4 regions of the Tardiphaga sp. 709 genome follow, and region 1 is predicted to be linked to each of the others. Evidence: predicted binding sites of a transcription regulator. Region 1 holds the regulator's gene; each other region holds the start of a gene.

Region 1 (2,202 bases):
AGTGCGGCGTAACAGCCGGACGCGAAATTCGCGCCCGGTGAGCGCTAAAGGATTCTGACCGCAGGGATTTTTGAAGTCTCAACTCGCAGCGCTGCCCGGTCAGGCCGGCGCTCACGAAGGGAAAACGGCGATGACGGTAATGACATGGACCGACGATCGCGTCGAACAGTTGAAGAAACTCTGGGAAGGCGGCCTTTCCGCCAGCCAGATCGCTGCGGAACTCGGTAACGTGACCCGCAACGCCGTGATCGGCAAGGTTCACCGCCTTGGCCTGTCCGGTCGTGCCAAGAGCCCCTCCTCGGCAGCTCCGCGGCAGCGCAAGGCGCGCCCGGCGCAGCAGATGGTACGCGTCGCCCGCCCGATGGCGCGCGGCAATACCGCGCTGGCCCATAATTACGAGATCGAGGCCGAGCCCGACCCGATCGCCTATGACAACATCGTGCCGATCAGCCAGCGCCTGTCGCTGGTCGAACTCAACGAAGCCACCTGCCATTGGCCGATCGGCGATCCGTCGAGCGCGGACTTCTATTTCTGCGGCGGCAAGGCCCTGGCCGGTGCCCCCTATTGCGCGCATCACTCGCGTATCGCCTATCAGCCGGCCAGCGACCGCCGCCGCGCGGTCCCAAAGCCGACGCGCTGAGCTGGAAAGCATCTAAACCAAATGAAAATGCCCGGTGATGAGCCGGGCATTTTTTATTTGGGGCTTCTTACCTCGCCCCGCTTGCGGGGAGAGGTCGAGGCCCGCATGCGAAGCATGAGGGCGTCGGGTGAGGGGGACGCTCCACAGACTCCGAAGCCGATGGAGAGTCCCCCTCATCCGACCCGGCGTCGCTGCGCTATGCCGGGCCACCTTCTCCCCGCAGGCGGGGAGAAGGAAGATATCTACTCCGCCGCCTTGTCGAAGCGATCGTCCAGCGCATAGCCGGCGCCGCGCACGGTGCGGATTGGATCGGGCTCACCGGCGGGATTGAGCAGCTTGCGCAGGCGGCCGATATGCACGTCGACGGTGCGCTCGTCGATATAGATGTCGCGGCCCCAGACGCTGTCGAGCAACTGCTCACGGCTGAACACCCGGCCCGGATGTTCCAGGAAGAACTCCAGCAGGCGATATTCGGTCGGACCGAGATCAATCGGGCGGCTGGACCGCACGACGCGGCGCTTGTCACGGTCGAGTTCGATGTCGCCAAACGCCAAGACGGTGGCGAGACGCTCGGGAGCTGCACGACGGAGCAGGCCCTTCACGCGGGCCAGGAGCTCCGGCACGGAGAACGGCTTGACGATGTAATCGTCGGCACCGGTGGCGAGACCGCGAACGCGCTCGCTCTCTTCGCCCCGCGCCGTCAGCATGATGATCGGCAATGCCTTGGTTTCAGGCCGTGCGCGCAGACGGCGGCACAGTTCGATGCCGGAAAGACCCGGCAGCATCCAGTCGAGCACCACGAGATCCGGCACCCGCTCCTTCAAGCGGGTGTCGGCATCGTCGCCGCGCGCGACGGTTTCAACATCATAGCCTTCGGCGTCGAGGTTGTAGCGAAGAAGCGTCGTGAGGGCTTCCTCGTCCTCCACCACCAGAATGCGTGCATTCACAGCCATATGGTCAATATCCTCAGTGACGTCCGAAAAGCCTTTAGGTCATGATCCTTGCGGAAGACTGGCTTCCACTTTTCCGGATCATGCTTCAGACCGTCGGCGTATTCGCGAATGTGGTCATGTCGCCCTTCGGGCGCTTGTCGAGGATCTGTTGGCCCTCGATCATGTAGAACACGGTTTCCGCAATGTTGGTGGCGTGGTCACCGATCCGCTCGATGTTCTTGGCGCAGAACATCAGGTGGATACAGAACGAAATGTTACGCGGGTCTTCCATCATATAGGTCAGGAGTTCGCGGAACAGCGAGGTGCAGATCGCATCGATTTCCTCGTCGCCCTTCCACACCGTCATGGCGGCCGGCAAATCGTGTGCGGCATAGGCGTCGAGCACGGCCTTGACCTGGGTGGTCACGAGGTCAGTCATGTGTTCGAGGCCGCGGATCAGCTTCAGCGGATGGAAATCGCTGTCGAGCGCATTGACGCGCTTGCCGATGTTCTTGGAGAGATCGCCAATCCGCTCGAGATCGGTGGCGACGCGCAGCGCGCCGACGATCTCGCGCAAATCGACAGCCATGGGCTGGCGCTTGGCGATGGTCAGCACGGCACGCTCTTCGA
Region 2 (2,202 bases), 910 kb from region 1:
CGCCGTCGTTCAGCGGCTTGCGGGCCAGCTTGTTCGGGTCTTGGATCTTCATCAGGTCGATGAAGCCGATCTTGCGAACGGGCTTGCCGACATTGGCGTCGTTCAGTTCGATCTTGTAGACCTTCTTGAACTTGGCGAGATCCGGGAAGCAGTCTTCACCGCGCTTGCCGTCGGCGCAGGCCTTGTCCTTGGTGCCTTCGCCGTTGTCGCGCTCGATGATCAGGCCGTTGTCGGCGGTGATCATGTTGAAGTCGCCGATGGCATTGCCGTTCTGTTCGAACACGTACTGCCAGTAGCGACCGGTGAACTTTTCGTTGGCGACGTCGAATTCCAGGATGCGCGAGGCTTCCTTGCCGTCGACCTTTTCCCAGTCCTTCTTTTCGGCATCCCAGATCGGGCCTTCGAGCAGGCCGTAGAGGAACTTGCCATCCTTGGAGGAGGCGAAGCCTTCATAGCCCTTGGAGCGGCGCAGGTTGACGGTGGTGTAGGTGGCGCCCGGCGCGCCCGGCGACTGCACCGACCAATGGTCCGGCGAACGCACCGGCTTGCCGTCGGCGACGGTGTCGAACACAGCCAGCACCTTGCCGGTCTTGTCGGCCTTGATGATGTAGGGGCCGAATTCCTCGCCGATCCAGAAATTGTCGCCGACGATCTGGAAGCCTTCGGTGTCGACATCGGCGCCGGTCAGGTAGCGCTTGGCGGTGTCTTCATGGACGATGCGGAACGGCACCTTCTTGTCGGGATCGTGCAGGAACACGGTGGCCTGACGCTCGACCTTGCCGTTCTTCCAGTCAATCTTGTGGTGATTGAGATAGATCATGTAGTCGGCCGAATTGTAGCGCGAGCCGGCGCCATTGTCGGTCAGCACCCAGAACGAACCGTCGGGCATCACCTTGATGCCGGAATGGCCCTGCAGCGGCTGGCCCTTCATCGGCAGCGAGATGCCGGTGGCGCGCTCATAGGACTTGCCCATCACGGTGCCGAGCGCTTCGACGCGCTTGCCGGTGGTGTATTTGCCCGAAGTCTTCAGGTCGTTCGGCGCGTCCGCGGGCGCGTCGATGGTCGACGTCGCCGGCAGCACGGCATGGCCGGCGAGCTTGGCTGGAAATTCGCCTTCCGACTGCGCAAAGGCTGCGGAAGAAAGCATGACGAGGGAAGCGACGGAGCAGAGGAATGTGCTGCGCATGGTTGTCTCCTTTGTGGTGACCATGCGGCGTGTTCTGAGGCGCGGGCGTTACGCTGCGCTGACAGTTCCGTGACAAGAAAATGACGAGAGGGGAAAACCCTGCGACATGCAGTCGCCGAGCCTGCGGGTTAGGCTACCGCTATCGTCATCCTGCTCAGGTCTCTCCGGTCGTCCCCGCGCAGGCGGGGACCCATAACCACGGTCAGTGCTTCGACGCCGCATTGCCAGCGCCGAGCTTCTCTTGATGCGACTGAGGCTATGGGTCCCCGCCTGCGCGGGGACGACCCGCTGAAAGGTCACGGCCGAGTTACGAGCCATTCGCCAGCAGCGACGACAGGTCGCTCCATTCGGGATTGTCCGTCTCGATCAGCCGGATCTTCCAGTCACGATTCCACCTCTTGAGCTGCTTTTCACGCGTGATGGCATCGCTGGGTTGGTCGTAGCTCTCGACATAGACCAACCGGAAAATCTTGTACTCCCGAGCGAACTTCGAACCCTTTCCCGTCCGGTGCTCCATTATTCGCCGAGCTATATTATTAGTTACGCCAATATACAGCGTACCATGACGACTGCTGGCGAGAATGTAGACGTAGTACATGCCGCCGGCCCCCCCTCAGTCGTCGTCCCCGCGCAGGCGGGGACCCATAACCACGGTCAGTGCGTCGACGCTGCATTGCTGGCGCCGAGCTTCTTTTGATAGGACGGAGGCTATTGGTCCCCGCCTTCGCGGGGACGACAGTTGAGAGGCCGATCCCTAATTACTGCTTCTCGATCCCCGCGTCCGTGATCAGCTTTTCCCACACCTTGAGCTGATCCTTCAGGAAGGCGTCGAATTCTTCCGGCGTACCGGAGAAGGCTTCCATGCCGCGGTTGGCGAGGTCTTTCTGGATTTCGGGGCGTTCGACGATCTTGCGGATTTCGGTGTTGAGCTTGACGACGATGTCCTTCGGCATGTTGGCCGGGCCGAGATAGCCCTGCCACGAGGTGATGTCGAAGCCCTTCACGCCGGCCTCGTC
Region 3 (2,202 bases), 1.0 Mb from region 1:
TGTTGAGGTCGTTTTCCTTGTCCTTCATCAGGAAGCGGATGGCTTCCGATGCGAGATACATGTCGTTACGGGTGTTGCCGACGGATTCCGCAGGCACCTTGTCGAGCGTGCCATAGCTGCGGACCTGATCGCCGACCTGCTGCACGAGAACGGCGAGCGACGGATAGGTGCCTTCGCTGATCTTGCGCTGCGAGACATAGGTGGTCACCGCCGGACGGGGATCGCCGATGATGCTGTGGCCGGCACCCTTGGCTGCGATCACCTTGGCGGCCGCGATGGAGTTGACCTGGAACTGGGCGACGCGGGATTCCGGCAATGCGCGGTTCAGCGCATAGGCGGTCGGCACGGTGCCGATCAGCACCAGCATGATCAGGCCCATGCCCTTCTGACCGTCATTCGAACCATGCGCAAACGACACGCCGGTGCAGGTCGCGATCAGGATGCCGCGGATCCACAGCGGCGGCGCCTTGTTGCCATCCGGCGCTGCGTACAAAGCGGGGTTACGCACGAGGAATTTCAGCACCAGCAGCAGGATGGCGGCGCAGGCGAAGCCGAACAGCGGCGACAGCAGCAGCGCATAGCCGATTTCGGTGGCCTTGCCCCAATCGACGCCCGAGGTGCCGTCACGGCCGCGCATCAGCGCATTGGCAATACCGACGCCGATGATCGAACCGATCAGCGTGTGCGAGCTGGAGGCCGGCAGGCCGAGATACCAGGTGCCGAGATTCCAGATGATCGCTGCGATCAGCAGCGCGAACACCATGGCAAAGCCGGCGCCGCTGGAAACCTGCAGGATCAATTCCACCGGCAGCAGCGAAACGATGCCGAAAGCCACCGCGCCCGTGGAGAACAGCACGCCGAGGAAGTTGAAGAAGCCTGACCACATCACGGCGAATTCCGCCGGCAGCGAGTGGGTGTAAATCACGGTGGCCACCGCATTGGCGGTGTCATGGAAGCCGTTGACGAATTCGAAGCCGAGCGCGATCAGCAGCGCCACGAACAGCAGGAGGTAAGGCAGATAGCTGGTGACGCGGGTGCCGGTGGCATTGACGTCCACATAGATGCTGTAGGCGACGAACAGGAGGCCGGCGGCGAGAATGCCGAAAAACAGGATCATCGTCAGCGGGTTGAAGCCCTTGTCGAGATTGGGCCGCGATGCCGGCTCGACTGGCCCGCTTCCGGAAATGGGTTGATTGAGTGTGAAATCGGTCATGAAACGCCCCCGTTACAGGTTAAGAGGCGTTAATCTCTGCACCACGGATGCGAAACCCGGATGACAGGCGCGACAATTTGTCTGTTACGGGTTGCGACAGTCATGCGTCGCCGGCGGACCGGCATGTGACAGGCGCTCAGATCGCCGACGCGACCTTTTCGAGTCCGATCATGCGCGCCAAAGCACGGACTTCGCGCTTCTGATCCTCACGCAACTGGAACAGCAACGGCATCGCAGCAGACTTGAGTTGCTGCACCTCGTCGCTATCGGGATCGATCGGCGGAGCGCCGGCTGAAGAATTGGCCTGTTTGGTCTCGTGGATCCTGCGCGCCACGTTGCGCAGCGCCGCTTCGACGCCGGGCCAGTAGGATTCCTGCGATGCGGTCAGATTGAGCCGCGTCTTGATCGCCGAAATCTGCGCATCGCTGAGCAGCGTATAGGTCTTCTGCACCGGCTTGGCGGTCGGCTGCGGCACCACGATCGGCGCAAGCAACGTCGAACCGGGTGCTTCGATCGGACTGTCGGATGCAAAGGCTTGGCGCAACGGACTGCCGTCAACGCTCGGGACCTGCTGCGGATCGAGCGACGCCATCATGGCGCCGGCGACTGGCAGCCTGTCTTTCTTGCCTTGGGAGTTGGAAACCGGTCCACGCGACACCGCGACCGAATTTTGCGCGGCACTGTCGTCATATGACAGCGACAGCGATGGGATGCTATCGCGACCGAGGATGCTCGCAACAGCCACGCCGGTCAGCAACAGGCAGCCCAGCACAAGAAGGGTCAGCGCACGCGTCAAGCCAGTCTCCGAAATTCAGGACTACCAGAGGTACCTGTCCTCACAAATGGAGATTAATTAAGGCCTAACCATACCATAACGGTGTTATAATACTTCTAGACGCTCAGGCGGCGTTGGCGAGAACATAGGCTTCCTGGATGTCGCTCACGATATCGGAGGCTTCCCACAGCGCATCCGGGGCGACCGATTGCAT
Region 4 (2,202 bases), 210 kb from region 1:
ATGAAGCGCAGGATATCGGCAATTTCCAGCTCGCGGCCCCGCACCGGTCCGTCGCCCTGCGCGATGGCCTCAGAGCCGGTTTTGTCGGCAGCGTTGTCATAGACGACGAGGCCGATCGGCATGTCGGCGGCGATGACCTTCCAGGTCGCCTTCGATGCGATCAAGGCGCGCTTCAGCCAGGCCATCTGCTCCGGGCCGATGAAATATGCGTCGGGACCATAGCTCGCCTGCAGGTTCGGGCCGTTGGGCCCGCGATAGCTGCGCTCGTCCAGCATAAAGACATCGAGATGCGGGCCGTAATTGAGCGTGCGATAGACGCGGCCGGGTTCGGCCGGATTGATCGAGATCGGATACATCTCGTGAAAGGCACGCGCGCCGCGCGCAGCCAGCAGCGTGATGTCGCGCTCCTTGTAGGACGCCGGCAACTGCTTCGAGAGCGACCAGTTGTTGGTGACCTCGTGATCGTCCCACTGGCCGAAGATCGGCACTTGCGCATTGAATGCGCGGACATTGTCGTCGAGCAGATTGTATTTGTGCGCGGCGCGGAATTCATCGAGCGTTTCGGCGACCTTCGCCTTCTCCGGCACGGTTATGGTGTTTTTCCAGATCGTGCCATCCGGCAATTTCACTTCGGGCAGGATCGGACCGTCAGCATAAATCGTATCGCCGGAATGGATCAGGAAATCCGGGTTGTGCTTGCGCATGGTGGCGAAGGTGACCATGCCGCCATCCTCGGCATTGATGCCCCAGCCCTGCCCGGCGACATCGCCGCCCCAGACAAAGGATACATCGCGGCGATCGGCCGGCGCGGTGCGAAAGCGGCCGATCACAGGTTCGCTGACGATTTCGGGATGCGACAGATCGCGGAATTTGACGCGGTAGAAGATGTCCTGTCCCGCGGGCAGATTATCGAGCAACAGCTTCGCCGTGAAATCGCTCTCGGGCAGCGCCGTGATAACCGGCAACATGCGCACATTGCTGAAGGATTCGGTCGTGGCGACTTCCACCATCATCTGCGCCGGGCGATCGGCGCGCGACCAGATCATGCCGCTGCTCGTCCCGACATCGCCGGACTGCACGCCATGCGACACGACCGGACGATCCTGCGCGCGGCTGAGGTAAGGCATCGCCAGGAAGCTTGCGCCTGTTACGGCTGAGTGCGCGAGGAAGCGGCGACGGGATAAACGTAGTGCCATGGCGAACTCCTGATCCTGGCTCTGGCACCAGTGGCTCTAGGCAGATCGCTTGACGCTGCGATGACAGGTGATGCGCAATATCAACACCCGCCAAAGCAAGCTGCGAATGACTGGCAGCTTGATTGACACATTTGGAAATTTCACCTTAACGTGAATGCGACGGTTCCCCTTCGGGGATCAAAAGGGAATGCGGTGAGGGGGATCCCCCGATTCCGCGGCTGCCCCCGCAACTGTAAGCGGCGAGCCTGCGCCAAGAGCCACTGGGTATTCACCTGGGAAGGCGGCGACAGGCACTGACCCGCGAGCCAGGAGACCTGCCGCCAGTCGTGGTCACACGCGAGCACATTGGGCGGGGTGTCCTGGTGGAAGTCACACTGCCTGTTTGAAAGCGGCGGGGCGACTTGGTTTGCGGTGACGTGCCACGTAACCGCGAGTCCTGTTCATGACCTCCGTTTCTCCAGTCGCATTGAAGCGACATACGCCCTTTCTTTATTCTATTGCTCTCTCCTGCTTGTTGTGTCCGAGTGAAAGCTGGGCACAAGCTGCACAGCCCAGCCAGACGCTCGATCCTGTTGTAGTTCAGCCGTCAGCGACGCCTCAGCGGGCACGCCGCGCCACGAACGGCACTGCATCGCGCGCTGCGCGCTCGCGGCAGCAGCGCAATGTCGCCGCCAATACCGGCGCGCCGGTTGCCACGCCGACAGGCCCTGTCTTCGCAGCGCCGACGCTCAACCTCACCGGCACGACATCCACGGGCAGCCGCCTCGGCCTCACGCGCCTGCAGACGCCGGCCAGCGTCGAAGTGATCTCCGCCGAGACTATGGCCGAACGCGGCCAGCAGAACGTGGTCGATGCCGTCACGCAGAATGCTACCGGCTTTACGGCCATCGGCGAACCCGGCAATGGCGGCATCGCTTTCAGCACCCGCGGCTTCGCCGGAAGTGGCTCCGTCACTTCGCTTTATGACGGCACGCGCCTCTATGTCGGCTCCGGCACGGTGAACTTC

The links. The regulator PhoB, encoded in region 1, activates phosphate uptake and scavenging genes when phosphate is short. The targets are predictions, from matches to a motif close to TGTCATNNANCTGTCAT.
Region 2: a site for PhoB is predicted at 1,245-1,261, ahead of RSO67_RS24105 (esterase-like activity of phytase family protein). Genes of this name have one in related genera too.
Region 3: a site for PhoB is predicted at 1,263-1,279, ahead of RSO67_RS14755 (inorganic phosphate transporter). Genes of this name have one in related genera too.
Region 4: a site for PhoB is predicted at 1,246-1,262, ahead of RSO67_RS18800 (alkaline phosphatase D family protein). Genes of this name have one in related genera too.

The regions. Positions count from the first base shown of each region.
Region 1 covers NZ_CP135529.1:4,049,562-4,051,763, reverse strand. Annotated here, with positions in the region: gene RSO67_RS19735 (GcrA family cell cycle regulator) at 131-640, shown strand; gene phoB (phosphate regulon transcriptional regulator PhoB) at 883-1,587, opposite strand; gene phoU (phosphate signaling complex protein PhoU) at 1,679-2,202, opposite strand, start outside.
Region 2 covers NZ_CP135529.1:4,962,736-4,964,937, forward strand. Annotated here, with positions in the region: gene RSO67_RS24105 (esterase-like activity of phytase family protein) at 1-1,186, opposite strand, end outside; gene RSO67_RS24110 (GIY-YIG nuclease family protein) at 1,494-1,784, opposite strand; gene RSO67_RS24115 (tripartite tricarboxylate transporter substrate binding protein) at 1,945-2,202, opposite strand, start outside.
Region 3 covers NZ_CP135529.1:3,001,072-3,003,273, forward strand. Annotated here, with positions in the region: gene RSO67_RS14755 (inorganic phosphate transporter) at 1-1,213, opposite strand, end outside; gene RSO67_RS14760 (hypothetical protein) at 1,350-2,009, opposite strand; gene RSO67_RS14765 (hypothetical protein) at 2,113-2,202, opposite strand, start outside.
Region 4 covers NZ_CP135529.1:3,841,875-3,844,076, reverse strand. Annotated here, with positions in the region: gene RSO67_RS18800 (alkaline phosphatase D family protein) at 1-1,196, opposite strand, end outside; cobalamin riboswitch at 1,340-1,533, shown strand; gene RSO67_RS18795 (TonB-dependent siderophore receptor) at 1,639-2,202, shown strand, end outside.